Regions from separate parts of the Pantoea trifolii genome, predicted to be linked through region 2. Evidence: predicted binding sites of a transcription regulator. Region 2 holds the regulator's gene; the other holds the start of a gene.
What was found. The regulator PhoB, encoded in region 2, activates phosphate uptake and scavenging genes when phosphate is short. The targets are predictions, from matches to a motif close to CTGTCATAAAACTGNCNNAT.

Region 1: a site for PhoB is predicted at 13,812-13,831, ahead of phoA (alkaline phosphatase). Genes of this name have one in related genera too.

The regions. Positions count from the first base shown of each region.
Region 1 covers NZ_JANIET010000001.1:2,453,861-2,468,602, forward strand. The annotation lists gene NQH49_RS11405 (cupin domain-containing protein) at 1-7, shown strand, start outside; gene NQH49_RS11410 (GntR family transcriptional regulator) at 4-678, opposite strand; gene NQH49_RS11415 (DUF2848 domain-containing protein) at 794-1,474, shown strand; gene NQH49_RS11420 (amidase) at 1,483-2,826, shown strand; gene NQH49_RS11425 (DUF4286 family protein) at 2,829-3,464, shown strand; gene NQH49_RS11430 (MFS transporter) at 3,457-4,770, shown strand; gene NQH49_RS11435 (hypothetical protein) at 4,845-5,048, opposite strand; gene NQH49_RS11440 (TetR/AcrR family transcriptional regulator) at 5,110-5,727, opposite strand; gene NQH49_RS11445 (CsbD family protein) at 6,025-6,234, shown strand; gene NQH49_RS11450 (hypothetical protein) at 6,278-6,556, opposite strand; partial or broken gene NQH49_RS11455 (aldo/keto reductase) at 6,752-7,195, opposite strand; gene NQH49_RS11460 (alpha/beta hydrolase) at 7,314-8,132, opposite strand; partial or broken gene NQH49_RS11465 (carboxymuconolactone decarboxylase family protein) at 8,162-8,806, opposite strand; gene NQH49_RS11470 (multidrug effflux MFS transporter) at 8,825-10,036, opposite strand; gene NQH49_RS11475 (GlxA family transcriptional regulator) at 10,231-11,211, shown strand; gene gap (type I glyceraldehyde-3-phosphate dehydrogenase) at 11,290-12,300, shown strand; gene phoA (alkaline phosphatase) at 12,344-13,750, opposite strand; tRNA gene NQH49_RS11490 (tRNA-Ser) at 13,995-14,082, shown strand; gene NQH49_RS11495 (VasL domain-containing protein) at 14,161-14,742, opposite strand, start outside.
Region 2 covers NZ_JANIET010000001.1:1,033,945-1,048,686, forward strand. The annotation lists gene NQH49_RS04685 (cell envelope integrity TolA family protein) at 1-138, opposite strand, end outside; gene NQH49_RS04690 (CsgG/HfaB family protein) at 293-970, shown strand; gene NQH49_RS04695 (DUF4810 domain-containing protein) at 982-1,341, shown strand; gene NQH49_RS04700 (DUF799 domain-containing protein) at 1,338-1,991, shown strand; gene NQH49_RS04705 (SbcC/MukB-like Walker B domain-containing protein) at 2,044-5,721, opposite strand; gene sbcD (exonuclease subunit SbcD) at 5,718-6,923, opposite strand; gene phoB (phosphate response regulator transcription factor PhoB) at 7,121-7,810, shown strand; gene phoR (phosphate regulon sensor histidine kinase PhoR) at 7,831-9,141, shown strand; gene NQH49_RS04725 (PstS family phosphate ABC transporter substrate-binding protein) at 9,668-10,594, shown strand; gene NQH49_RS04730 (cobalamin-independent methionine synthase II family protein) at 10,761-11,864, shown strand; gene brnQ (branched-chain amino acid transporter carrier protein BrnQ) at 12,267-13,586, shown strand; gene proY (proline-specific permease ProY) at 13,654-14,742, shown strand, end outside.

The DNA of each region.
Region 1 (14,742 bases), 1.4 Mb from region 2:
ATATTAATTATTCAGCAGCGCCTGCTTAAACGAATAGATATGCACCCGCGCCGCCTCTTCTGCCTGTTCGGCATTTCCCTGCTCCAGCGCGGCAATGATCGCTTCGTGTTCGGCGATCACTTCGTTCATGTGCGCAGCGCTGGAAAGCGTGGTGGCCCAGAAACGCTGTGCCTGCGCGTGGATGATGCTGAGAATATCGGCCAGACGACCATTGGCGGCGATATCCGCCAGCACCTGATGAAATTCGCGGTCCAGCAGCATCATCTGTTCGCGATCGCGTGAAGCGCTGGCATGAGCAATGCGCTGATTCATCTCCCGCAAATAGGCGATCTGCGCCGCATTGACCCGCTGCGAGGCCAGCCGCAAGCACAGCGCCTCATTCACCAAACGCACCTCAATTAACTCCAGCGCATCGTCAATCGACAGCGGCGATACCATCACGCCCTTGCGCGGGATGATCTGCAACAGCCCTTCCGTCTCCAGCCGATGCACCGCCTGATTCACCGGCGTTCTGCCCATCTCAAGATCATCCATCACCTGCGCGATATTGAGATAGTCGCCCGGTTTATAGCGCAGCGTGATCAGCCGGTGCTTGAACGCCAGATAGGCGCGCTCATTAAGCGAAATGCTCTTCGGTGTCGTCGGCGAGCTCACATTTTCAGCCATCACATTACTCATCGCGCAAATCCTTATTAGGTAACTGAGACATATTACACAAAAACCTGGCATGAAAATGGCTAGATTGAAATCACAGTGAAATTTCACACGCATTTCTCAACTGGAGATCTATCCCATGCAATTACGGTTTACGACAGATTACGCCGATGCGGCACTGCTGGATGTTGAGGTAAATCAATTTGTTATCGCGGGCTGGGTTGGACGCGATCAGGAAGCGGTGCTGCACCATATCAGGGAGCTCGAAGCGCTCGGCGTGCCCGCTCCTGGTGCAGTGCCGCTGTTTTACCGTGTCGCGACCAATCAATTAAGTCAGCAAACGCAGCTGGAAGTGGTCGGCGATCAAACATCCGGTGAAGCCGAACCCTTTGTGTTTTTCCATCGCGGCGAATATTGGGTTTCGCTGATTTCCGATCACACCGATCGTCATCTGGAAACCTTCAGCGTGGCGCTATCGAAACAGGCGTGCATCAAACCGGTTGCCGGTCACGCGTGGCGCATGTCCGAAGTCAAAGCGCACTGGGATCAACTGGAGCTGCGTGCCTGGATCAACGTCAACGGAGACTGGGTAACTTATCAGCAAGGCGCCCTCGCCTCTTTGCTGACACCACTTGATCTGCTAAGCCGCTATTTTTCCACGGGCCAGGTCGCGGAGGGTTTTGCCATGTCGTGCGGCACGCTCAGCGCTATCGGCGGGATTCGTCCTGCGAGTGAATTCCGCATGGCGCTGCACGATCCGGTGCTGAACCGCACGCTAGAACACACCTATATCACTGGCTCGCTGCCGGTTATCGCCTGAGGTTTCCTATGACAACGTTATGGCAAGCGAGCCAGCAGCTGCTCGCCGGGCAAATCAGCCCTGAAACCCTGACCCAGGATGCGCTGCGTGCCATCGCAGCGGAAAGCGGAGAAGGCAAGCGCGTCTTCACTAAGGTGTATTCCGATGCTGCACGTCAGCAAGCGGCACAAGCCAGCGCGCGCTGGCAGCAGCAACCGCCGCGCAGCGCGATTGATGGTCTGCCTATCAGCATCAAAGATCTGTTCGATGTCGCCGGAGAAGTGACCACTGCCGGTTCCCGCTTGCTGAGCAACGCCAGTGTAGCCACGGCGAATGCCAGCTTAGTTGATCGGCTGCAGCAGGCCGGTGCCGCCATCGTTGGCAAAACCAATATGAGCGAATTCGCCTTCACTGGCCTCGGCGTCAATCCGCATTACGGTACGCCCGCCAATCCGTGGCAGCGCGCTCAGCAGCGCATTCCTGGCGGTTCCTCTTCCGGTGCGGCGGTGGCGGTGAGCGATGGCATGTGCCTGGCGGCGGTCGGTACCGATACCGGCGGTTCGGTGCGCATTCCAGCGGCGCTGTGCGGCTTAACCGGTTTCAAACCCAGCGCCAGCCGCATTGATCAACGCGGAACGCTGCCGCTGGCGGCTTCGCTCGACAGCATCGGCGTGATCGCCCACGACGTGCGCAGCTGCTGGCTGCTCGATAGCGTGATCGCCGATCAACCGCTGCAGATCGATGAGCGGAATCTGTCGGAGGCGCATTTCGTGATTCCGCAGACGCGGGTGCTGGCTGGCCTTGATGAACACGTCAGCGCCGCCTGGCTGCATGCGCTTGATGTGCTGCGCGCGCAGGGCGTGAAAATCACCGAGCTGCCGCTGCAAGAGCTGGCGGAACTCGACACCATCAACGCGCGCGGCGGCATTACCGCGTGGGAAGCCTGGCAATGGCATCAGCATTACGCCCAATCTCAGCCGGAAGCTTACGATCCGCAGGTTCTGACGCGCATTCAACGCGGCAGTTTGCTGAATGGAGAGGATGCCGCCGAACTTTACCAGCTGCGCGCCAACTGGAAACAGCGCGTCGAGCAGGCGGTCGCGCCCTTCGACAGCATATTGATGCCAACGGTGCCGCTGATTGCGCCGACGCTGGCCGAGCTCGAGGATCCCGCGCGTTATATGCAGGTCAATCTGCTGATGCTGCGCAACACCAGCGTGATCAACATGCTGGATGGCTGTTCAATTTCTCTGCCTTGTCATCAGCCCGGCGCTGCGCCGGTTGGCCTGATGCTCTCTTCCTCCCATGGCAACGATGCTGCATTACTCAGCTGGGCTGCCGCGATTGAAACCACCCTGAAACGGAGTAGCTGATCATGACTCAACCCCACGGCATGCTGTTTGTCGCCACCAATATCGATGCTGCAGATGAAGCGGATTTCAACCAATGGTACGACCACGAACACGTTGAAGAGCGCGTGGCGATCAGCGGCTTTCTTAGCGGTACGCGTTATCAGGCGGTGAATGCCGAACGCAAATACCTCGGCCTGTACGAAACCACATCGCTGGAAGCCTTTACCAGCGCGGATTATCACGCCGCCTTCACAAGCCAGACCGCATGGTCGGTGAAGAATCTCAACAAGATGGTCAATCCGATGCGCCGCGTCTGCACCATCTCCCATCAGCATGGACAAGGCACTGGCAGCCATCTGGCGGTGCTGACGTTGAAAGCCGGTACAGATGTTGCATCGCTGGGCAACTGGCAAAGCAGCGTGCAGCACACGCCGGGCTACATCGCCTCACGTTTGCTGACGCCTGACACCACGCTGAGCTCGCCGCTGCCACGTGAAACCAGCGCAACGCGACCGATGCATCCGATGCTGCTGCTGATCTGCCGCGACGCGCAGGTGTGTAAAACCCTCGCCGCCGACGCCGCGCAGGCGCTTAACGTGGATGTACAGCTCTACTCCCTCAGCTGGCAGTTAACCAAACAGGAGATGGCTCATGGCTAATACCGACTCAACGTTGCCGCACGCTTCCGGCGCGCGCGCCAGCCACAGCAAAACAGGTCGCCTCGCGGCGGCCAGCTCCATTGGAACCGCGCTGGAGTGGTATGACTTCACGGTCTACAACATCATGGCGGCGCTGGTGTTTAACCACGTATTTTTCCCCAGCTTCGATCCGCTGGTCGGCACGATTCTGGCGTTTTCCACCTATGCGGTCGGCTACATCTCCCGTCCGGTGGGCGGCTTTATCTTTGGTCATCTCGGTGATGTCGCCGGGCGTAAAGCGGTATTAATCACCACATTAGTGATTATGGGCGTCACCACCGCGCTGATGGGCCTGCTGCCCGGCTATGCGGTGTGGGGCATCTGGAGTCCGGTGCTGTTGGTGGCCTTGCGCTTTATTCAGGGCATTGCATTAGGCGGTGAGTGGGCCGGTGCGGTGTTGCTGTCGATGGAGCATGGCGATGCCAACAAGCGTGGCCGTAACGCCTCGTTTGCGCAGGTGGGGCCATCGTGCGGGACCTTGATTGGCACCGGATTTATCACGCTGGTGACGGTGGCCTTGAGCGGCGAGCAGTTTCAGGAGTGGGGATGGCGCATTCCGTTCCTGCTGAGTCTGCTGCTGGTGATGTTTGGTTTATGGCTGCGTCGCGGCGTGGAAGAGACACCGACCTTTGTCGCGATGCAGCAGGCGGAGAAAACCACCCATACGCCGCTGAAAGAGGTGTTTGTGCGCTATCCGCGCGAGCTATTGATCGCGGGCGGTTCACGCATTGGCTCTGACGTGCTGTATGCGCTGGTGGTGGTATTCACTCTCACTTACGTCACCACTGTGCTGCAGCTGCCGCGTCCGCTGGCGTTGATGGCCACCATGCTCGGTGCGATCGGCAATGCGATCACGGTACCGATGTTTGGCGCGCTCTCCGACAAACTCGGCCGTCGCCCGGTTTACATTGCCGGTGCGCTACTGGCCATTGTCTGGTCGTTTGTGTTCTTTGTGCTGCTGGATAGCTCACAGCCGGTGCTGATCGTGCTGGCGGTGATTGGCGGCTTGCTGATTCATGCGGTGATGTACGGACCGCAGGCGGCGTTTGTCACCGAACAGTTCCCCAGCCATGTGCGCTACGCCGGATCGTCATTGGCTTATACGCTGGCGGGCATCATCGGCGGCGGCTTTGCGCCCTTGATCATTACAACCTTGTACAAAGAGATGGGCAGCACGCTGTGGGTATCGCTGTATGTCAGCCTGGCATTACTGATCACGCTATTTGCGCTGTGGAAGGCGAAAGAGACCGCGCATCGCCCGCTTTAATCAGAGAGGTGTTTGGCGAGGGATTGCCAGACTTCAGCAGAGGGGAACAACAAGGCGCGGCACGCGCGACCTTATTAGTGCAGTTTTTTCGCCAGGATACGAATGGCTTTCTCGCAGGCAACTTTGGTTTTGCTATCAGTGGAACGCAAACTCAGGCGATACAACGCGCCAATAAGTTCCTGAACGGTAAGCGCTTCATCAGGACGAAGGATACGTGTCACCACCCTTCCCACCAATGCGCGAATCTCTTCCGTAATATCTGAATCTTCGTCTTTCACTTGCCCTCCGGCTTTACGCTTCGCTTATTTAGGAAGTATCCGCCTCCTAATTAGACAAATTTTAGTCCAGCAGCTTCATTACTAACTTGATGGTCTCAGGTTCATCTTTTACATCCGTGATCTTGCCCACAACGCGCATGCCAAAGGCGATACAGAGGATCAATCCGGCGGCGGTATCGACATCCAGATTGGGCGTTACCGATCCATCTTCCTGGCCCTGCTTAAGTAACGAGGCAAGGAAGTTTTTATTGCGTATGACCGCTTCACTCACCAGTTGCGAGAGATCGTCATCCAGCACCTGTAGCTCCACTGCGCTGCCCACCACTAAACAGCCGGTGCGACCTTCCACCGCCCGCGCGGAATCGAGGTAAAACTGCAGCAGCTCGCTGAGCTTCTCGCGGCCCGTGGTGAACTGCGCCAGACGCTGACGCAGATCGGCATTGCGCACCGAAAGGTAGCGTTCAAACACCAGCAGAAACAGGCTGCGCTTGTCTTTGAAAGCCTTATAAATGCTGCCCGCCGTCAGCCCCATCGCCTCGCCCAAATCGTTCAATGAAGCGGCATGAAACCCCTTTTGACGAAAAACGATCATGGCTTTGTCCAGAGCCTGTTCGATATCGAACTCTCTTGGGCGGCCACGCTCTCTGCTTTTCGTGTCGATGGTTGGCGTTTTGCTCATAGCGGATGGCATTGGGTAATGCGGATTTCCAAAATTTGACGGAAATGTCTTATCGGCGGTTACTATATCGCAACAAACCATTGCCTGTATAGCCAGGTAAACATAACGCCTTTTAGAGCAATGAGTTAGCTTGTAAAGCCTGACTTTATCACCGCTCCACCTCACGCAATTTCAAATCTTCGAGTTAGCTCACAGCCCTGCCAGGCAAATCGCAAATCCTGTGCCAGGATTAATTCACCCGCTGGCATCAGGCCAGCAAAGGGGAGCACACAGTAACCACTAACCAGGGAGTTCGACATGAACGAAGATCGTATTAGCGGCAACTGGAAGCAGTTCAAAGGGAAAGTGAAGGAAAAATGGGGCGACCTGACTGATGATGATATGACCGTGGTCGAGGGAAAACGCGATCAGCTGGTCGGTAAAATCCAGGAACGCTACGGTTATGAAAAAGACCGTGCGGAGAAAGAAGTCAAAGAGTGGGAAGATTCGAATAAGTTCCACTGGTAAATCCTGACGTTATGCCGGACAACCCGTGTCCGGCATGCAACCATCAGTGCTTGGTGGAGTCATCCGCCGCGACGTTTTTAGCCCTAAAGCTCATCACGTTCTCTTCAGATTTCTCAGCGTTGTTGGCTGTGCTGCTGCTCTTCACCAAATCTAAAGCCAGTCGGGCGACTCGCACATCTTCCGCCGTGTCACCGGCATGAATCATCTTCTCTAATTGCGCGAGCAGCGTGGTGCGCGAGACCGGTGCATCCTGATTAAATAATTCAAGCACGGCATCACCAATCGCAATGTCGCATAGCTGTTTATCATTACTGTTTTTCATGGGCTCTCTGTAACCGTCTAAACCAATCCTGGCCGGAGGATCCTGACGTGGCTGAGCATACCCATTGAGAAAAAAACGTCAAATATAAAAAAATGTCGATGCAATCGAAAATGCATCGACATGAAGCGCCAGGCATTAAACGTCGAGTTTGCGGCCTGTCAGCCACTCCACCATCGCGGGATCGCGGTGCGAGAAGAAGGCGATGAGATCCGCCAGACGATCTGGCTGGAAGTTGCTGACACCAATCGCTTTGATCTTACCCGCCTGCTGCAACTCTTCCATCGCACGCCAAGCGCCGTGCATATCGCCGTACGGCTGGTGAATCAGATAGAGATCGACATAATCCATCTGCAAGCGATTGAGTGAGCGCTCAAACTGCGCCTTGGCACCTTCATAATTCGTGTCCTGCAGCCACAATTTGGTAGTGACGAACAGCTCATCGCGCGCGATGCCGCTCTGCTTAAGGGCATTGCCCACCTGAGTTTCGTTTTGGTAGGAGGCGGCGGTATCGATCAGGCGATAACCAGTTTCAATGGCGTCGATTACCGCGCGCTCGCACTCGGCGGCATCGGTCATCTGAAACACACCAAAGCCCAGCAGAGGCATATCGAGGCCGTTATTGAGTTTTACAGTGTGCATGGCGTTATCCTTTTGAGAGTTTCCAAAAGCATAACGCCAGCGCATTGATTTGGTCAGACCCGGTAATCAGCTAGGGTTTATTAGTTGTATTCATCAATCCATAAACCCTGCCGTTGAGCTATTGCAGATGCTTCTGCTGCAAAAAATGGCTGACCTGATCGGCGATCTGTACGTTATTCAGGTCGGAGAACGGGAAATGGGTGTTGCCTTTAATGCCGATTTCCGGCAGGTGAATTACCTGCACATCGCCACCGTGTTTATTCACCACATCTCGCCACTGGCGCGCCATCGCCAGCCTTACGCGCCAGCTGTCCTGCGAATGGGTAAACAGAATAGCGGGACCGCTTTTATCGACCACGGCGGAGAGCGCATCCGAAATCACATTGACGTCAAACGACCCGGTATTGGGCGTCATCTGGCGGAAGTATTGGTTCAGCGCCTCTTTGTCCTGTGAGAACTGCACGCCTTTGAAGAAGTTGGGCCACACGCCGAGACGGAACTGATTGAACCACAGCTGCTCATCCGGTTTCGGCGTTAGCGTGCTCTCCACCGTACTGCGACCGGCGCTACCGCGACGCGGCTGATCAACCAGATAGGTGGCAAATCCGCGCCGCAGAAAGAGGTTCTGGAAGCCTTCGCGGCCATCCGGCGTGCTTTCCCAGGTGCGGGAAAACTGCCCGGCGCCGTGCAGCATCACGATGGGATATTTATGCGCATGCGGTGGAATTTGATAAAACACCGCCGCGTGATCGCCATGATAAGTCTGGCCTGCGGCATCCAGCGGCTTTTTGGCATCGAACTGCCCTGGCGCGGTTATCACCGTGCCGCCCGCCGCAAAACTACCTTGTTCCTGAATCACTAAAGGTTCCGCCTGTGCGGCGGCGATAAAGCTGGTCGCCAGCAGACAGATGCTCCAGATTTTAAGCGTATTTTTCAACAATCTTTCCTCTCTAATCAACAGCTAACCTAGATTGCCAGCAATGCGCATTCCGCGCGTTCCGCCGCCTCAACTTCCCCATTAGCGCGCAACACCTCCGCCAGCTGCTGCAACTGGCCGCGCGTGATCCCTACGCGCAAGCTGGCGCGCGTATGTGACAGCAGCTGCGATTCTGCGCCCGGCGTGGCGGCCAATGCGCCGACTGTCGCCAGCTCGCGGCTTTGCCAGTCAAGGTTGTCACGGGCAAAAATATCGCCAAACAGATGGGTTTGCAGGAACTGGTTGATCACCGGTGCGAAGTCGAAAAGTGGTCCTTGCACCGGCGCGCCAGAAATTTTGGTCTGGTTATCGGTGCCCAGCTGACGCAGCGCATCGCCCACCGGAACCGGCTGCACCGGCTCTTTGCCCACTTCATCCCTGATACCGCGCTGCTTGCGCGCTTCCGTGACTTTCATCAGCGCGCTCAGGGCGTTGAGACTGCGCGGAAAACCGGTGTAGGCATACAGCTGCACGAGGATCTCTTTGGCTTCGTTTACCGTCAATCCGGCGTCCAGCCCCTGATTAAGTGCGCCATCCAGTTTTTCCATATTGCTGGTTGCCATAAACGCCGCCATCAGCGGAATGGCTTGTTGACGTGCCGAGAGCGTCTCGGGCTGCATTGTTGATGTATTCATATGAAGGTTTTCCTCGTTTCAGTGGTGCGACTTTGCCGTGGCGGCGGTGATCGCCATGACCGCACTCGCCACGGTAAACAGCGCGATAATCCAGCCCATGGTCCACGGCGTGCCGTCGCTTAACAGCGCCAGCAGCAACGATGAGATGATGCCGCTGCCGTATTGCAGCGAGCCAATCAGCGCCGAGGCGGAACCCGCCATATTCGGCACCGCATCCATCGCTGCCGCAGTTGAAGTGGCGGCGATGATGCCGTTCATCGAGAAGAATACGAACACCGAGAGAATGATCATCACGATGCCGCCGAACTGCAGTTTGCTGCAGAGCGCGAGGATCAGCGCCGCCACGGTGGCGGTTAACACCGCACACTTCAGCAGCGACTCAAGCGGATAGCGATGCACTAAACGTCGGTTGACCATGCTCACCGCCATCAAACCCACCACGTTGACCGCAAACAGCCAGCCATAGTGCTGCGCATCAATGCCGAAGTAAGAGATGTAGACAAAAGGCGAGCCGGTAATAAAGGCATAGGCCGCAACGTAATAGCACGCCACGCACAGGGTAAACCTCATGAAATGGCGATTTTTCAGCAGTGCGAAATAGTTGCGAAACGCGCCTGGCAGCGAGGCTTTCACCCGTTTCTCCGGCGGCAAGGTTTCCGGCAACCAGCAGATCAACATCAGCATCACGCCGCCGATAGCCGCTAAAAGCCAGAAGATGGCATGCCAGGATGTCACGCGGATCATCTGCCCGCCCAACAGCGGCCCGGCAATTGGCGCAATCGCCATAATTACCATCAGCGTCGAGAGCATCTGCGCAGCACGCGAGCGAGCAAACAGATCGCGAATCATGGCGCGCGCCAGCATCGGTCCGGTACAAGCGCCTAAAGCCTGGAACACACGCCAGAACACGATGTGGGTGATGTCAGTGGAGAGCGCACAACCCACTGAGCCGATGACAAACAGTGTCAGGCCAATAAACAGCGGCGTTTTACGGCCGAAGTGATCGCTCAACGGCCCCCAAATCAGCTGGGCAATACAGAAGCCAATGAGAAATCCGGTGATGGTGAGTTCCGCATCGCCGTGCAACTCGCGCGCCATGATCGGCATGGCGGGCAGATAGATATCCGTGGATAGCGAGGTGATCGCCATCAACGCACTCAGAATGAGAATAAACGGCAAACCGCGCGACTTGACGGTGAAGGATTGCGTACGCGTTGAGGCGTGACCCATGTTGAATTCCAGAGAGATCGAATTCCTCCATGTTAGCGGATGGTATTGTGAAGATAATGGCCTGAAATAGTATTGGGTCTATGAGGTTGATTCATTAATACGAGGTCGTCATAAATGGTGATCGGTTGTACATGGCGTTAATCCCTGCCTTATGAGACACTTGGCCTATTCCGTAAAAAAATCCATTTCACGCCATGAAAACCTTTCTGATTATTGTGCCCGACGGCGGCATGCTGTTTGAAGCGGCGGGTATCGCCGACATCCTGATGCGCGCCAATCAGCACCTTCCGGTTGGCGTTGACCAGCAACGCTATCGCGTCAGCCTCGCCACCACTCAATCGCATCAGGTGATCCACGGCCAATCCGGCCTCAATCTATTAGCCGACCTCAAACTGGCCGATCTCGATCCGCGCAGTGCGTGGGACACCATCATGATCACCGGACGCGGCGACAGCGCGGAAGAAGGCAATATGGTGGTCGATTTCATTAAGCTGGCGGCTCCGCAGGCGCGCCGCGTAGTGTCGGTGTGTGGCGGCGCGATGCTACTGGCGGAATCCGGCTTGCTGGCGGGTCGCCGCGCCACCACGCACTGGCGCTTGCTCGATACCTTGCAGTCGCGCTATCCCGAGATTCAGGTGGAAGGCGGCCCGCTGTTTATTCAGGACGGACCGATCTGGACCTCCGGCGGCGTCAGCTCGGGCTTTGATCTGACATTGGCGCTGGTGGAGGAGGATTTCGGCTTTAGCGTGGCGCGTGATATCGCGCAGGATATGGTGATGTATCTGCGTCGTCCCGGCGGACAGATGCAGTTCAGCCGTTTTCATCTGCAAACGCCGAGCGGCATTGGCCCGATCGCTGAACTGCAGCGCTGGATCCGCGCCAACCTCGCCGACGACCTGTCGGTGGAGAAGCTGGCGGAGCGCGTCGCCATGAGCCCGCGCAACTTTACCCGCGTGTTCACCCGTGAAACCGGCGCACCGCCCGCGCGCTATGTGGCCGAAGCGCGCCTCGCCGCCGCGCGTGAACAGCTGGAACAAAGCAACGACACGCTGGATCGCATCGCGCAACATACCGGCTTCGGCAGCAGCATCAATTTACGACGCAGCTTTGAGCGCCAGTTGCATCTCACGCCGGGCGAATATCGCCAACGCTTTCACTGCAGAAAATTGGCGTAAAGTGATCCTTTTTTGGCGTTTACGCCATCACACCATCGGCTTAGAGTGACTCCAGCATCCTCGGAAAAGGAGTCAATCATGACTAAGATCGGCATCAACGGCTTTGGCCGTATCGGACGTAACGTTTTTCGCGCAGCGCTGGGCAGCGATGATATTGAAATCGTCGCCATCAACGACCTCACCGACAGTAAAACCCTCGCGCATCTGTTGAAACACGATTCCCTGCTCGGCAGACTGCCGGCAGAAGTGGAAGCAGGCGAAGGCGAATTGCGCATTGATGGCAAAGCAGTGCGCGTGTTCAGCGAGCGCGATCCGGCGAATATTCGCTGGCGCGATGTCGGCGTGGATATCGTGATTGAAGCCACCGGCTTCTTCACCGAACGCGACAAAGCCGTTGTGCACATCACCAGCGGCGGTGCTAAGCGCGTGATTATCTCCGCGCCGGGCAAGAACGATGACCTGACGATTGTGCTGGGCGTGAACGATCAGCGTTACGATCCGCAGCAGCACTTTGTAGTGAGTAACGGCAGCTGCACCACTAACGGCTTAGCGCCTGCGGCGGCGGTGCTGCATCAAGCGTTTGGCATCGAGCACGGTTTAATGAATACCACGCATGCTTATACTAACAGCCAGGTGCTACACGACCAGCCAGAGAAAGATCTGCGCGGTGCGCGAGCGGCGGCGCTGTCGATTGTGCCTTATTCAAGCGGTGCGGCGAAGGCGCTCGGTCGGGTGATTCCGGAGCTGGACGGTCGATTGACTGGCTATTCCCTGCGCGTGCCGGTGCCGGTGGTTTCGATTGTTGATTTGACCGTGACGCTGAAACGCGATGTGACAGCAGAAGAGGTGAACGACGCCTTTAAAGCGGCGGCGGCAGAAGGTCCGCTGAAGGGGATTCTCGGATACAGCGATGAGCCGCTGGTATCGAGCGATTATCAGGGCGATGCCCGTTCATCGATTATCGATGGGCTTTCTACGCTGGTGATTGGCGGCAATCTGGTGAAGATCCTTGCCTGGTATGATAACGAATGGGGCTTCTCGAATCGTTTAGTGGATTTAGCGCGCTTGATGGCAAAACGCGGATTGTAAGCCAGGGTCGCCATTTATGGCGACCCTTCCAACAATAACGCCGTTACTTCAACCCCATCGCATTCTTCAGGGTAAAGAACAGATCGGTCTGATCGGTCAAGCCCACCACGTTTGCCGCATGCGGGCCATACGCCGCAATACGCACCTGCGAACCGGTGTGCTCTTGCGAATCCTCTTCTGAATTGCCGTAGCTGATGGTCATCACCGCACCATCTTTGGTGTTCACCGCCTGCGTCAGGCCCGGTGCTTTGGTGCCGTTTTCCACGATCTGGCTGCTGTGCGCGTGATCGGCGGTCACCACCACCAGCGTGTCGCCGTGCTCGCGCGCAAATGCCAGCGCCTGCTGCACCGCTTCATCCAGATCGACGGTTTCACCAATCTGACCGCATGGATTAGCCGCATGATCCTGCTTATCAATCGACGCGCCTTCTACCTGCAGGAAGAAGCCTTTCTCATTAGTGCTCAACAGATCGATAGCTTTTTTGGTCATCTGCGCCAGCGTTGGTACCGAAGCTGGACGCTCTTTATTCACTTCGCAGGTCACTACCGGCTTATCAATGTTGCCATGATAGCTGGCTTTCGGTCCCTGCCAGCGCACCGGCATATTGCCGTCGGCGAACAGGCCAAGCACCGGTTTATTCTGATCTGCCTGCTGAATGGCGTTCATGCCATCCAGATTATCAATCCACTGATAGCCCAGCGCTTGAGCCTGTTCGCGCAGGGTTTTGCCCTGATACTCGCCGGCTTTGGCGGTTTCGCCGAAGGATTTCGCGCCGCCGCCTAACGTAACGTCCGCACGGGTTTTCAGCATCTGCTCGGTAATCGATCCTTTACCGCCCTGCTCCAGCGCATTGGTTGGGCACAGCTCGCTGGTTTTCTCCGGGCCGTAGCATTTGCGCGAGGTAACGTGGGCGATCAGGGCCGCTGGCGTGGCGTCCTGCAGCTCAGCAGTGGAGACGTTGCCGGTGGCTTTACCGGCGGCTTTCGCCAGCTCAAGAATCGTTACCTGATCTTTGCCGTTCACGTCGACGCCTATCGCGCCGTTATAGGATTTGGTGCCGGTGGCCCACGCGGTGGCTGAGGCGGCGGAATCCGTCACGTAATTTGGCTTATGGGTTTTCTTGTCTAATGAATAGTGCGTGTATTGACCGGTAAGCGGCAACGCATCAAGACCGGGGAAGAAACCGCCTGCACCACGCGCCTGATTACGCGCGGCGGTGATTTCCGAATCTCCCATGCCGTCACCAATCAGCAGAATCACGTTTTTCGCGGTGCTATTGCTTAGTGAAGCTTTCAGCGCTTCGGTCTGGTCGCCGGTGAGACGACGCGCGCCGCCGTGTTCGGTGACATCACCGTTAGCGGCGCGGGAATATTGCGCATCTTCTGCCACTGCTGATGTCGCGATCAGCGAAGCCAGCAGCGTAACCGTAAAGAGAGGTATCTGTTTCATTTATAAGCATCCTTATCCATAGATATAACCAAATGTTTCCGCGGACAAGTCTGCGACAGTGCGGTGACATTTTTGTGACAGAAAGGGAATGATTTGATGACAGAATCACCATGATGAGCAGGCTAACGGCAATACGCTCAGAGCTTAAGCGAATAGAAAAAAAGGAGAAAATAGCACTTGACCCTTTTCAGCGATCTCCCTATAGTAGCGCCCCGTTGACCCAGCGCGGTTGACAAAAAAATGTGGTGAGGTGTCCGAGTGGCTGAAGGAGCACGCCTGGAAAGTGTGTATACGGCAACGTATCGGGGGTTCGAATCCCCCTCTCACCGCCATATTTTGAAAGAGAGTCTGAACTAACGTTCAGACTTTTTTTTTGCCTGTTTTCTGTAGACCGCAGATTTTGCTTAATCCTATTCTCTTGCTGATGTGACTAACTCTTGATACCTGGCGATAAGCTGCTTCAAGTGCGTTTCCGCTTGTGCTAATTGATGGGGTGGAACGTCACCATCTGATTGCTGCAACACCCGCAACTCCTCTTCCAGTGGCACCGTCCCGTTGAACGCCTGCGTCATATCATAGACTGCCGTTTTCAGTTCGCTCACCGTCAGATACTTTCCGCGCTTCTCGTCCAGTCCGTTCAGGCGCTGTGACAACATGTTGAGCTGCTCCATGCCCTGTTGCCATCCCTGCATCTTCTCAGCAGGCAGCGCTGCCGCTTTAAGTTGCTTGTGCCAGCGTGCACTCAACGTTTTAACCGCATCCGAATCAGGCAACAACAGATTGGCCTGCGTCACCAGTGCATTACCGTGCTGCAGATTCCAGTCCGGCGATACGCCCAGCAGCCAGCTCAGTTGCTGCTGCGTTTGCTCCAGCCATGCACCGTCGTTCAGCCATTCAGGTGGATTAGCCTGTAGTTCGGCAATCCTTTCCGGTGTAAGCGGCGCAGGAATTGGCGATATAGAAGTCAGCAATGCCTGCTGCAACGGTGATTC
Region 2 (14,742 bases):
GCTGCCCGGCGCACTCTGCGGCTGGCACAGGTTGACGATGCTATCCTGTTGCTTTGGCTGAGAATGCTGACAAGCGCTAAGCGCCACCACAATCATTAACCCGCCCAATAATCCCGCCATTCGATTAATTAAATTCATTAATGTGCCTGTATTTTCACTAAAGATCCTTTCCCTCACTGCCGACAGTCTACAGACCGACTCAACCAATGCTATGGCATTACTCTGACTGTCGGCAGAACCAGAATTTGCCGCAGCCTCGCGGCTTTATCCCCTTTTGATTCATGGATTAGAAATGCAGAAAAAATATGCCCTTGCGGCACTCTCCTTGTTAAGCGTCACGCTGCTCAGCGGCTGCGCAACCGAATCGTCACGCGCCATTGAAGCGCCACAGGTGCGTGCGGCCAGCCAGCCCGCGTATCAGGGCGTGCGCAGCCCGATTGCGGTTGGCCAGTTTGATAACCGCTCCTCCTACATGAACGGCATCTTCTCTGATGGCGTTGATCGTCTTGGCAATCAGTCGAAAACCATTTTGGTCACCCACCTGCAGCAGACCAATCGCTTCAACGTGCTGGATCGCAGCAACCTGAAAGAGTTGCAGCAGGAAGCGGGCTTTAAGAAGAGCGAACAGAACATCAAAGGTGCGACTTACATCATCACCGGCGATATCACTGAATTTGGCCGCAAAGAAGTGGGCGATCAGCAGCTGTGGGGTATTTTGGGACGCGGTAAGAGCCAGGTCGCGTATGCCAAAGTCAACCTGAATGTAGTTGATGTCACCACCTCAGAAGTGGTGTACAGCGCGCAGGGTGCGGGTGAATACCAGCTTTCAGCGCGTGAAATCATTGGTTTCGGCGGCACCACCAGCTATGACTCAACCCTCAACGGTAAAGTGATGGATCTGGCGATTCGTGAAGCGGTTGATCACTTAGTAGATGGCATTAACAGCGGCGCATGGCGTCCGGCGAAATAAGGATATTGAGCATGAAAATGTTGCAACTGAGTGCGGCGCTGATCGCTGCGGGCATGCTGGCAGGCTGTGCGCCAAAAGGGCCGGAACCGATCTATTACTGGGGCGATTACCAGCAGCAGATTTACAGCTACTACAAAAAAGATAGCGATCCGCAGAAACAGATTGAAGCACTGAACCTGGATATTGAAAAAGCTAAATCGGTCAACAAACCGGTCGCGCCGGGCTTGCACGCGCAGCTCGGTTTGCTGTACGCCAAAACCGGAGATACCGATAAAGCCTTCGGCCAGTTTGCCACCGAGAAACAGTTGTTCCCGGAATCTGCGCCATACATGGACTTTCTGATGAAGAAAAAACAAGGAGTTGCTCAGTGAAAAAGCTGATTGTTTCTTTAGGCGTGCTCGCCGCGCTGCTGTTGACCGGCTGCGCGCACAAAAAACCGTACGACTACAGCGCCTTCCGCGCCAGCAAACCGGCCTCGATTCTGGTGCTGCCTGCGGATAACCGCGCGCCGGATGTGAATGCGGCGAACAGCTTCACCTCGCTGGTAACGCGTCCGCTGGCGGAAGCGGGCTATTACGTGTTCCCTGTGGCGGTAGTGGATGAAACCTTCCAGCAGAACGGATTGACCAATGGCCATGAAATTCAGGCTGTCAGCCCGCAGCGTCTGCATGACATCTTCCACGCCGACAGCGCGCTGTATATTTCGGTGACCGATTACGGCAGCAGCTATCAGGTGATCCAGAGCGTGACCAAAGTGTCGGCGACGGCGCGTCTGGTAGATCTGCGCAGCGGTAAAGAGCTGTGGCAAGGCATTGCCACCGCCAGCGACGCGGAAGATGGCAACAACAATAACGGTGGCATTATTGGCATGTTGGTGTCAGCGGCAATCAAGCAGATTGCCAGCAATGTGTCGGATAAGGCACACACCATCGCCGGGGTGACCAGCGCCCGTCTGCTGGCGCAGAACGAGCAGGGCGGCTTGCTGGTTGGCCCACGTTATAAGTTGGCGACAGTGAGATAAAAAACCGGTGCCCGCCTAAGCATCGTAGGGTCGCCATTCATGGCGACCTGATTTATTCCCCTGGCAACTCCAGCTTGCTGTAACCCAGACCGTTCATCTTGCGGACGCGGATCTGCACCGGAATACGCTCTTTCATCGCTTCCACATGGCTGATCACGCCTATGGTTTTGCCGCTGGCGTTCAGGGCGTCGAGCGCATCCAGCGCGGTGTCCAGCGTCTCGGCATCCAGCGTGCCGAAGCCTTCGTCGAGGAACAGCGATTCGATGCGCGTTTTATGACTCACCAAATCCGACAGCGCTAACGCCAGCGCCAGGCTGACGAGGAAACTCTCGCCGCCCGACAGCGTGCGCGTATCGCGCGTGGCGTCGGCCTGCCAGGTATCCACTACTTCCAGCTCCAGCTCTTCACTGATGCGGCGTTGCAACAGATAGCGACCGTGCAGGCGATCGAGCTGACGGTTCGCCAGCCACACCAGATGATCGAGTGTCAGGCCTTGTGCGAAGCGGCGGAATTTATCGCCTTTGGCCGAACCTACCAGATCGTTCAGGCGGCCCAACTGCGCCAGCTCTACTTCATCCGTAGCGATTTGCGTCAGCAACGATTGCTGCTGTAAACGCTGTTGTGCATCGCTGTGCAACTGCTGCTGCGCTTCGCCCTGTTGACGGGCGTTGTCACGCAACGTCACGCGCAGCTGTTCCAGCTGTTGCTGAATCGTGGCGGCGACTTCATCGCTGAGATCGGCCGGGCGCTGCTGCTGATGCGCGGTGCAGCGCTGCGTGAGCTGCTCGCTGAGGGTGAGTTGCTGCTGGCGCTGCTGATCGAGCACCTGTAACTGTTGGCGCAGTTCATGCACCTCGCGCTCATCCAGCAGGGCGGCACGCAGCGCCGTTTCATCGGCAAAATCACTCTGCTGCAGCGCGGCGAGGAAGGCGCTTTCGGCTGCGGCAGCGCGTTCACGCAAAGTGTGTTGCTGCGCCGCGATCTGCTCACACTGGCCATTCAGACTGTGCAGCGAGCTTTGCGCCTGCTGCCACTGCTGTAGCTGCTGCGCCAGCGCCTGTTCACACTGTTGCAGCGCGGCGTGCTGCTGCTGTCGAGCTTCTGCTACGAGACGATCGCCAAACAGCTGCTGACGCTGTTCTTGTTGTTGCTGGCGCTGCTGTTGCAGCGCGCTGAGCGTCTGCTGCAGCTCATCCAGCCACTGCTGTTCACGCGCCAGATTCTGCTGCAGGCTGCTGCGCTCGCTTTCGGCTTTTGCCAGCTGCGGCTGCAACTCGCCGTGTAAGCGCTCATTTTCCTGCCATGCGCTCCAGCGCTGCTGTAGCCTGTGGAGCCAGCTTTCCCGCTCAGCCGCGTCTGGCAAACTGAGCTGATGCTGCGCTAACTGTTGTTCAAGCTGCTGCGCCAGTTGCTGCATGGCGCTGCGCTCGCGGGTCTCACGCTGGCTGATTTCATCCAGCGTCTGCTGCGTGCTAACGATCTGCTGAAGCGCCAGCTGCTGTTGATTTTGATGCTGCTGCCACAGCTGCTGCTGTTGCAGATGCGCATCCTTCGCCTGCTGCAGCGCGCGCGCGGCATTTTCCCGCGTCTGGAGCTGCTGCAGCTGAGTTTGTTCCTGTGCATCCTGCTGCTGTTGCCATTGCGTAAAGTCGTCCTGTTGCTCCAGCGTGCAGGTAAGTGCCAGCTCACCGCTCAGCGCTTGCCATTGGGTGTTCACCGTCGCCAGCTGCTGGTCGTAATCAGCGATCTCCTGCTGCAACGCCTGCTGCTGTTGCAGCGACAGCTTCTGCTGCTCACCTTTGGCGGTGCCGGACTCTTTCAGCTGTGCCACGCGCGTTTCCAGCTCAGTTAAACGCTGCTGATTGGCGCCGGGTTCAAGCTGTTGATATTGCGCGATTGCCGGATGCTGACACGAGCCGCACAGCGGGCAGGGCTGATCCGGCTGCAATTTGGCGCGCTCGTCGGCCAGCTGGGCGATGGTGCGCTCCAGCTCGCAGATTTTGCGCACATCGAGCAACGCCTGATGTTCCCGTTTGTACTCGTCGCGCAGCGCCTGTAACGCCTGTTCAGCTTCCTGATGCTGCTGCTGAAGCTGCATCAGTTTTTGCTGACGCTGCAAGCGCTGCGGCTGCAGCGCGCGCCACTGCGCGGCGAGCAGGCTGAGCTGCTGGCGTGCGGCACGTTGCGTTTGATGCTGCGCCAGGGCGTCGCGCAGGCTGGCGCTGGTGATCTCGGCCTCAAGCGAAGTCAGTGCTTGCTCCGCTTGCAGACGCTGCTGCGCGGCCTGCGCTTCGGCTTGCTGCAACGGTTGCGCCGCTTTTTCACGCTGAGCCTGCGCCTGCTGATGCTGCTCCATCTGGCTGCGCTGCTGTTGCTGCTGCGCGATGAGCTGCGTCAACGTCTGCTCGCGCTCATCCAGCCGGGCGATCTCCGCCTGCCAGCGCGTCAGTTCTGCGCCCCAATCGGCGACGGCGGCTTCTCGGGTGCGGAATTCCTGCTGCTGCACTAGCTGCTGTTGTAAACGTTCACTTACCTGCTGTTGCTGGCTCAACGCGGTTTGGCTGGTTTGCAGCGCCTGTTGCTGCTGCAGATGCAGCCGCTGCTGTTCATCCCGTTGCTGCGAGAGGGTGGTAATGCGTTGATCGAGCGGGATAACCTGCTCGGTCAGCAGCGTTTCGAGCTGCTGCTGTTGCTGTAACGCCTGCTCGCGCGCCTGCTGCGCGGCCTGATAATGGCTTTCGCCCTGTTGCAACGCGGTTTTGGCCTGCTGCTGTTGCGCCTGCAGCTGCTGCGATTGCTGTTCCAGCGTGCGGAGATCGCCTTGCAGCTGTTCGCGCTGCTGTAGCTTCTCGCGCAGTTTTTCTGCCGGTTCGGCCCGCGCCAGCCGCTGACGATCGCCATCCGCCTGCTGCCACGCCTGTTGCGCGGCAAGCAGCGTCTGTTCGGCCTGTTGCTGTTCCTGCATCAGCTGTTGCTGCTGCACCAGCCATTGTTGCTGATGCTGCGCCAGCGTGAGCTGTTCGCTAAGCGATTTCTCCTGCACGGCGAGTTCTGCCAGCTGCTGCGTCAGCTCTGCGCGGCGCGCTTCATCGAGCAGCGACATGCCACCGGCGCGGGCGCGCAGCGTATCCAGCTCGCTGCGTGCGCTACGCCAGCGTTCGTAGATCTGCACGGAGATTTGTCCGTAGATCTCGGTGCCGGTCAGCTCTTCCAGCAATTCGGCGCGTTCGCCGGGTTTGGCATTGAGGAAGGCGGCAAACTGGCCTTGCGACAACATCATTGAGCGGGTAAAACGGGCGAAATCGAGTCCCGACAGGGTTTCAATCGCTTTCAGCTTGTCGCCGACTTTATCAGCGATGATCTGATTATCCGCCACGCGCGCCAGTTCGACACGCGGCGCCTGCAACTTACCGTCGGCCTGGCCGCGCGCGCGGTTCTGGCTCCAGAAGGCACGCCAGGCTTCGCCTTTGATCTCAAACTCCACTTCTGCCAGACACTCGGCGGTGTCGCGGGTGATCAGCTCATTCTGGGTTTGCGACAGCGTGCCGAGGCGCGGCGTTTGGTGATAGAGCGCCAGGCAAATTGCATCGAGTAAGGTGGTTTTGCCCGCGCCGGTGGCGCCGGTGATGGCAAACAATCCGTTGCTGGCAAAGGGCTCACGGCGGAAATCGATAAACCATTCGCCGCGCAGCGCATTGAGGTTCTTAAAACGTAACGTCAAAATTTTCATGCGGATGGATTCTCCAGCGCGGCAAGCTGGGTGCGGAACAGCTGCGTTAACTGTTCTGCTTGCTCAGCATCCAGCTGATCTTCCTGCGCCAGTCGGCGGGCAAACACTTCTTCCACTTTTAATTCGCTCAGGGTTTCGTTCTCCAGCCGTTCGAGGCTGCGCTGCCGCTGTTCGCGGCTGCGGCGCACCAGCAGCACTTCGACCGGCAGATTTTCGGTCAGCGCTTCAATGCGACGTTGCAGATCGCTGAGGTATTCCTGGGTGGTGATCTCAATATCCAGCCAGGTCGGTAGCTCGCTGGTGCTCTCGCTGAACTGCGCCAGCTGATGTTCAATCTCCGCCATCGAGCCTTTCAGCATCTGCATCGGCTGGAAGTGCGGAATGATCAGCGGCGTCACGTCCTTAAGCTTGTCGGAAAATTCCAGCAGGAAGACGCTTTTCTCGCGACCAAGCTCATCAAAACTGAGCGGAATTGGTGAGCCGCTGTAACGAATATGTTCGCTGTTGGCGATGCGCTGGGCGCGATGGATGTGACCGAGCGCGATGTAATCCGCTGGCGGAAACGCCTGCGCCGGGAAGGCATCCAGCGTGCCGATATAGATGTCGCGCACCGAATCGCTTTTAGTGACGCCAACGGTGGTGAGATGGCCGGTGGCGATAATCGGCAGCGTACTGCTCATTGACTGCGCGGCGGCGAAACAGCGCTGATAATGCTGCTCGATCGCCTCCAGCAGCGAGATCTGTTTTTCGCGACCGGATTGGCCAGCCTGGCTGCGCAGAATGTCACGCGGACGCAGAAAAGGAATGGCGCACAGCAGCGCACCCGACACGCCATCGCGCTGCTTCAGGGTTAACACCTGTTGTTCTCCCTGCGGCGTGGCGCTGGTGATCACCTGCGTATTCAGGCAGGCCAGCAGCTCGCGTGATTCATTCAGCGTCGCCACCGAATCGTGATTGCCCGCCAGCACCACCAATTGACAGCCGCTTGGCTGCAGCGCCACCACAAAACGGTTAAACATTTCACGCGCGTAGCTCGGCGGCGAACCGGTATCAAACAGATCACCCGCGATAATCAGCGCATCCACCTGATGCTGCACAATCTGATCCAGCAGCCAGTCGAGAAACGCCTGATGTTCCCGCGCGCGACTTTTGCTGTAAAAGAACTGACCGAGATGCCAGTCAGCGGTGTGAATGATGCGCATGTTTGCTCCGTGCTCTGTTTAGCGAAGGCGAATTATAACCACTTAAGATCACAAAGAAAAAAAGCAGATTTTTATTGTGACATTTCTGTTTTTTATCTATCTATCTTAGGGCGGCTTTTTCATAAAAGTGTCACAAAACTGACGCATAATGGCGCCGCAAATCCCCGTGACACGTTGTCACACTAGCAGGAGTTACAATGGCTAAGCGCATTTTGGTTGTGGAAGACGAAGCTCCCATCCGTGAAATGTTATGTTTCGTGCTGGAACAGAATGATTACCAGCCTATTGAGGCGGAAGATTATGACAGCGCGATTGGTAAGCTGATCGAACCCTGGCCTGATTTAATTCTGCTGGACTGGATGTTGCCCGGCGGCAGCGGAATTCAGTTTATTAAGCATTTGAAGCGTGAAGCCATGACGCGTGACATCCCGGTGATGATGCTGACGGCGCGCGGTGAAGAAGAGGATCGCGTGCGCGGTCTGGAAGTGGGCGCGGATGATTACATCACCAAGCCATTCTCACCCAAAGAGCTGATGGCGCGTATTAAAGCGGTGATGCGCCGTATTTCACCGATGGCGGTGGAAGAGGTGATTGAGATGCAGGGCCTGAGCCTTGATCCATCCTCACATCGCGTGATGTCGGAAACCACGCCGCTGGAGATGGGGCCGACCGAATACAAACTGCTGCACTTCTTTATGACGCACCCGGAACGCGTGTACAGCCGCGAACAGCTGCTGAACCACGTTTGGGGCACCAATGTGTATGTCGAAGATCGCACCGTCGATGTGCATATTCGCCGTTTACGTAAAGCGCTGGAATTGACCGGCCACGATCGCATGGTTCAAACCGTTCGCGGAACAGGGTATCGTTTCTCTGCCCGCTACTAAACGTAAACGGAGTTTTTACCGTGCTGGAACGACTCTCCTGGAAGAGATTGTTGACCGAGCTGGCGCTGGTCTGTTTACCTGCGCTGGTGTTGGGTCTGTTGTTCGGATATCTGCCGTGGTTACTGCTGATTGCGGTGACCGGCGTGATGTTCTGGCACTTCAGCAATCTGATGCGTCTGTCGCACTGGTTGTGGGTCGATCGTTCAATGACGCCGCCCACCGGACGCGGCAGCTGGGAACCGCTGTTTTATGGCCTGTATCAGATGCAGTTGCGCAACCGGCGTCGCCGCCGCGAGCTGGGCAATCTGATCAAACGTTTCCGCAGCGGTGCCGAATCGCTGCCGGATGCGGTGGTGCTGACCACCGAAGAGGGCACCATTTTCTGGTGCAACGGCTTGGCGCAGCAGCATCTTGGCCTGCGCTGGCCGGAAGATAACGGCCAGAACATCCTCAATTTACTGCGTTATCCTGAATTCTCCCGCTATATCCGCCAGCGCAAGTTCGACACACCGCTGACGCAGATCCTTAATAATCAGCATCATATGGAATTCCGCGTGATGCCTTACAGCGAAGGACAGTGGCTGATGGTGGCGCGTGATGTCACCCAGATGCACCAGCTGGAAGGCGCGCGGCGCAACTTCTTTGCCAACGTCAGTCATGAACTGCGCACGCCGTTAACGGTATTGCAGGGCTATCTGGAAATGATGGACGACGCGGTAATGAACGAGCGCACGCGCAGCAAGGCGTTACATACTATGCAAGAGCAGACGCGCCGCATGGACAGCCTGGTGAAGCAGTTGCTGACCTTGTCGCGTATCGAAGCGGCGCCAGCCATCGATCTGAAAGAGACGGTGGATGTGCCGGGCATGCTGCTGCTATTGCAGCGTGAAGCGGAAACGCTGAGCCAGGGACGTCACACCATCCATTTCCATACCGATCCGCACCTGAAAGTGTTCGGCAACGATGAGCAGTTGCGTAGCGCCATTTCCAACCTGGTCTACAACGCGGTGAATCACACGCCGGATGGCACGCGCATCGACATCAGCTGGTTGCGTACCAAACAAGGCGCGCAGTTTAAGGTGTGCGATGACGGGCCGGGCATCAGCGAACAGCATCTGCCGCGCCTTACAGAACGCTTCTACCGCGTGGACAAAGCGCGTTCACGCGCCACCGGCGGCAGCGGGTTGGGGCTGGCAATCGTGAAGCACGCGCTGGGCCATCATAATGCGCGGCTCGAGATCACCAGCGTGCCGCATCAGGAAACCTGTTTCAGCTTCCTGCTGCCGCCACGCTTGATTGTGGCTAGCGCGCTGCAAGCGCAGGTTAATTAAGGTTTGCACATCCATGGCGTAATGCCGCTCAGTTAAGCACAGAGCGGCTTTCGTTCGCCCTAAGCTGAGGCAGTTGCAGCACCCTTGTGCGGCGACCGAGCAGAGAGCGCCTGGCCGCGCCCTCTGCACTCCCGGGCCTTGCGCCAGCCCAACCCGCCGCTGCGCGGTACCTTCACTCATTCACGATTCCTGACGGACCGGTGGCGATTCGCTCCTGCTCAGCGCCACCTCTCGCCGCATCCATGCGGCTCGCCCTGGAATCCCTCAATCGTTCAGCGGTTTGGGATGTCGCCTCAACACCCGCGCTGCACCATAAAGGCATAATTTTGACTCGCCATCGCTACAAGTCTCGTAGGGTCGCCATTTATGGCGACCAGGTGCGCATAAATGCGCACCCTACGGGATTTTCGTAGGGTTGCCATTTATGGCGACCGCTTCGCGCTTAACTGACAACCCTTACGCAATTTATTGCGCGATAAATCACGCCGCTCCAGAATAGGCGTCTCATTAAATTGCGGAATCGCCCATGAAATCGCTGTTGCTATCCCTCTCGCTGCTTTGCTCTGCTTTGGCACACGGCCAACAAACCATGCTAACCGGCAATCTGAGCAGCGTCGGATCGGATACGTTGGGTTATCTGATGACCCTGTGGGGCGAGGATTTTAGCCGCCAGTCGCCGGGCGTGAACGTTCAGGTGCAGGCGGCGGGATCGTCTACCGCACCGACCGCGCTGGCCGCCGGTGCTGCACAATTGGGCGCGATGAGCCGCCCGATGCAGATCGACGAACGTCAACTGTTCATTGCGCGCTACGGCTATCCGCCGCTGGCGGTGCCGGTGGCGATGGATGCGCTGGTGGTGGTGGTCAATCAGGACAATCCGCTGCCGCGCATCGCGCCGCAACAACTCGATGCGCTGTTTTCCATCACGCGCCTGTGCGGCGGACAGCTGGTGCCGCAGCGCTGGGGCGATCTCGGTTTAAGCGATAATCAATGGGCAACGCGCAGCATCCAGCGTTATGGCCGTAACTCGGCGTCGGGTACCTGGGGCTTCTTCAAGCAGCAGGCGCTGTGTAAAGGCGATTTCCGTGCTGACGTCGCTGAATTCCCCGGTTCCGCGGCGGTGGTGCAAGCCGTTGCCGCCACGCCCAACAGCATCGGTTACGCCAGCTTTGGCTTTCATCTCAGCGGCGTGAAAATGCTGCCGGTGGTCACGGCGAATGGCGACAGCGTGATGCCGGATGCCGAATCCATTCGCAGTGGCCGCTATCCGTGGTCGCGCCCGCTCTACATCTACGTCAACAAAGCGCCTGGCAAACCGCTGCCGCCGCTGGTGAATGCCTTTCTGCATCAGGTGTTGTCGCCACAAGGTCAGCGCCGGGTGAGCGAGGCCGGTTATCTGCCGTTGTCAGACAGCCAGATGGCGCGAGCGCGGGCGGCCATTGAGGGAAATTGAAGAACGTGCATCTGAACATGAAATAGTTTCATGTAAGCTGAATTTTCTTCCGTTGCTGAAAGGGCAACAGCGTGGCATTCTCTTTGGACATATAGCCATCCAGATGGCCAAAATAACCCAGCGAAATTATACCCTGACGCAACTAAGCGCTCAGCGAGGAGATAAGATGCCACGTCATAACCCGTTCCGCGCCGATACCGTCGGCAGTTTTCTGCGTCCCGCTGCCATCAAGCAGGCGCGTGTGCAGTTTGCCAATGGCGACATCAATGCTGATCAACTGCGTCAGGTTGAAGATCGCGAAATACGTCATGTGGTGGAGCAGCAGCGCGCCAATGGCCTGCAGATCGTTACCGATGGTGAATTCCGTCGCGCATGGTGGCACTTCGACTTCTTCGGCGATCTGCACGGCGTTGAGCTGTTCGAAGCGGAGCAGGGCATTCAGTTCAATGGCGTGCAGACCAAAGCGCACGGCGTGAAAGTCACCGGTAAAGTAGCCTTTAATCCGGAACACCCAATGCTGGATCACTTCCGCTTCCTGCAAAGCGTAGCGGGCGATGCGGTTGCCAAGATGACCATTCCCAGCCCAAGCGTGCTGCACTTCCGCGGTGGCCGCAAGGTGATCGATGCCACAGTCTATCCCGATCTGAAAGAATACTTCGCCGATCTGGCGCAGACCTATAAAGACGCAATTAACGCGTTTTACGCGGCTGGCTGCCGTTATCTGCAGCTGGATGACACGGTGTGGGCCTATCTGTGCTCTACCGACCAGCAGCAACAGATCCGCGAACGCGGTGAAGATCCGCAGGAGCTGGCGCGCATCTATGCTGAGGTGCTGAACACCGCGCTGGAAGGCAAGCCAGAAGATCTGACCGTCGGGCTGCATGTGTGTCGCGGCAACTTCCGCTCGACCTGGATCTCCGAAGGTGGCTATGAGCCGGTTGCCGAAGTGCTGTTTGGCGGCGTAAATATCGATGCCTTCTACCTTGAGTATGACAACGAACGTTCGGGTGGCTTTGAGCCGCTGCGCTTCCTCAAGCCGGGTCATCAGCAAGTGGTGCTGGGTTTGATCACCACTAAAACCGGTGAGCTGGAAGATGCGGAACAGGTAAAAGCGCGTCTGCAGGAAGCAGCACAGTTCGTCAGCCTCGATCAAATCTGCCTCAGCCCGCAGTGTGGTTTTGCCTCTACCGAAGAGGGCAACAGCCTGAGCGAAGAGCAACAGTGGCAGAAGATTCGTCTGGTGGTCGATATAGCAAGAACAGTCTGGTAATTCCGTAAAGTTAGCCAAACAGGCGCGTAAATCGCGCCTTTTGTGCATCTTAAGGGCGATTTATGCAAAGAGATCTCCCGTGCTGAGGAAACTTTTAGCAAATCATCTGAGGTGTTTTCCTACAATTCCACCGTGATTCACTGCTTTCTCCCGCTATCTTGTTATATCCTTCTGGTTTTTCGATCCCGTATTGCCTTTCTTCGCTATAAACGTTCTAATTTGCGCCGTTGTCGATTTATCCCTCTGCGAACAGAAGAAAAGTAGATTAAATCACCTGCGCTTTAACGATTAGTCCCGCATAACACGCTGGTCTTGCCGAATAAGTCCTTGTTTTAGCGCATCCAGAGGACAACACGAACTCAACTTCCACCGCAACATTAGCTACAGGCAGTACAGAAGTTTATGACACATCGTTTAACCTCCAAGGATATCCTGGCGCTGGGCTTCATGACGTTTGCCCTGTTCGTTGGCGCAGGAAATATCATCTTCCCACCGATGGTGGGGATTCAGTCTGGCGAACACGTTTGGATTGCGGCCTTCGGCTTCCTGATTACCGCGGTTGGCTTACCGGTGATCACTGTTATCGCGCTGGCGCGCGTGGGCGGCGGCATTGATGCACTGAGCTCACCGATTGGTAAAGCCGCAGGCTTGCTGCTGGCGACCGTTTGCTATCTGGCTGTTGGCCCGCTGTTTGCCACGCCGCGTACCGCTACCGTTTCCTTTGCCGTCGGTATTGCACCGCTGACCGGCGACGGCGCGCTGCCGCTGTTCATCTATAGCCTGATTTACTTTGCGCTGGTGATCGGCATCTCGCTGTATCCGGGCAAATTGCTGGATACCGTTGGTCACTTCCTCGCACCGCTGAAAATTCTGGCGCTGATTGTGCTCGGCGTTGCCGTGCTGATCTGGCCTGCCGGTGGCGTTTCGCCGGGCACCGAAGAGTATCAGCGTGCGGCCTTCTCCAGCGGTTTCGTTAATGGTTATCTGACCATGGATACGCTGGGTGCGCTGGTGTTCGGTATCGTTATCGTCAATGCGGCGCGTTCACGCGGTGTTGAAGATGCCAAACTGCTGACGCGCTACACCATGCTGGCGGGTATTATCGCGGGTATCGGTTTGACGCTGATTTACCTGACGCTGTTCAAGCTCGGTAACGATAGCGGCGCATTAGTGGCGCAGAGTGCCAACGGTGCTGAGATTCTGCATGCTTACGTGCAGCAGACCTTCGGCGGCATGGGCAGCTTCTTCCTCGCCGCGCTGATCTTCGTCGCCTGCATGGTGACGGCGGTGGGCCTGACCTGCGCTTGTGCAGAATTCTTTGCGCAATACGTTCCGCTGTCGTATAAAACGCTGGTATTTATTCTGGGTCTGTTCTCGATGGTGGTGTCGAATCTCGGCCTGAGCCATCTGATTCAGATCTCGATTCCGGTGCTGACGGCGATTTATCCGCCTTGCATCGTGCTGGTGGTGCTGAGCTTCACGCTGAAGTTCTGGAACAAAAGTTCGCGTATCATCGCGCCGACCATGCTGGTAAGCCTGCTGTTCGGTATCGTTGATGCCATCAAAACCACCAGCTTTAAAGATGTGTTGCCGCTGTTCAGCCAGCATCTGCCGCTGGCCGATCAGGGGCTTTCCTGGTTGCCGCCATCGCTGGCGATGCTGGTGATTGCTGCGGTAGTTGATCGGGCAAAAGGACGTGAGCAGGTCGCGGTTCATCAGTAAGCGGCATTGCTGTTAATTTCAACCACGGGCTTGCCCGTGGTTTTTCATTTTCAAGGTACTGAGTGTTATGCAAGAAACCAATAAGCTCAAACGCGGACTGAGCACGCGCCACATTCGCTTTATGGCGCTGGGATCGGCGATTGGCACCGGGCTGTTCTATGGCTCGGCGGATGCCATCAAAATGGCAGGCCCAAGCGTGCTGCTGGCCTATATCATCGGCGGCGCGGTGGCGTACATCATCATGCGGGCGTTGGGTGAGATGTCGGTCAACAACCCGCAGGCCAGCTCATTCTCGCGCTATGCGCAGGATTATCTTGGCCCGCTGGCCGGTTATATCACCGGCTGGACCTACTGTTTTGAAATCCTGATTGTGGCGATTGCCGACGTCACGGCTTTTGGTATCTACATGGGTGTGTGGTTCCCCGATGTGCCGCACTGGATTTGGGTGTTGAGCGTGGTGCTGATTATCGGCGCCATCAACCTGATGAGCGTGAAAGTGTTTGGCGAAGTGGAGTTTTGGTTCTCCTTTTTCAAAGTCGCCACCATCATCATCATGATCCTCGCCGGCTTCGGCATGATTTTCTGGGGCATCGGCAACGGCGGTCAGCCGACCGGCATTCACAATCTGTGGACCAACGGCGGCTTCTTCGCGCACGGCATCGTCGGCATGCTGCTGTCACTGCAGATGGTGATGTTTGCCTACGGCGGGATTGAGATTATCGGCATTACCGCCGGTGAAGCGGAAGATCCGAAAACCTCGATTCCACGCGCCATCAACTCCGTACCGATGCGTATTCTGGTGTTCTACGTTGGTACGCTGTTCGTCATCATGTCGATTTATCCGTGGAATCAGGTGGGCACTTCCGGCAGTCCGTTCGTGCTGACTTTCCAGCATTTGGGCATTGCGGCGGCGGCATCGATCCTTAACTTCGTGGTGCTGACGGCGTCGCTGTCGGCAATCAATAGCGATGTGTTTGGCGTGGGACGTATGCTGCACGGCATGGCGCAACAGGGCCACGCACCGAAGGTATTCCAGAAGGTATCGAATCGCGGGATTCCGTGGGTGACCGTGTTGGTGATGATGCTGGCGATGTTGATCGCGGTGTATCTCAACTACCTGATGCCGGAGAAAGTGTTCCTGGTCATCGCCTCGCTG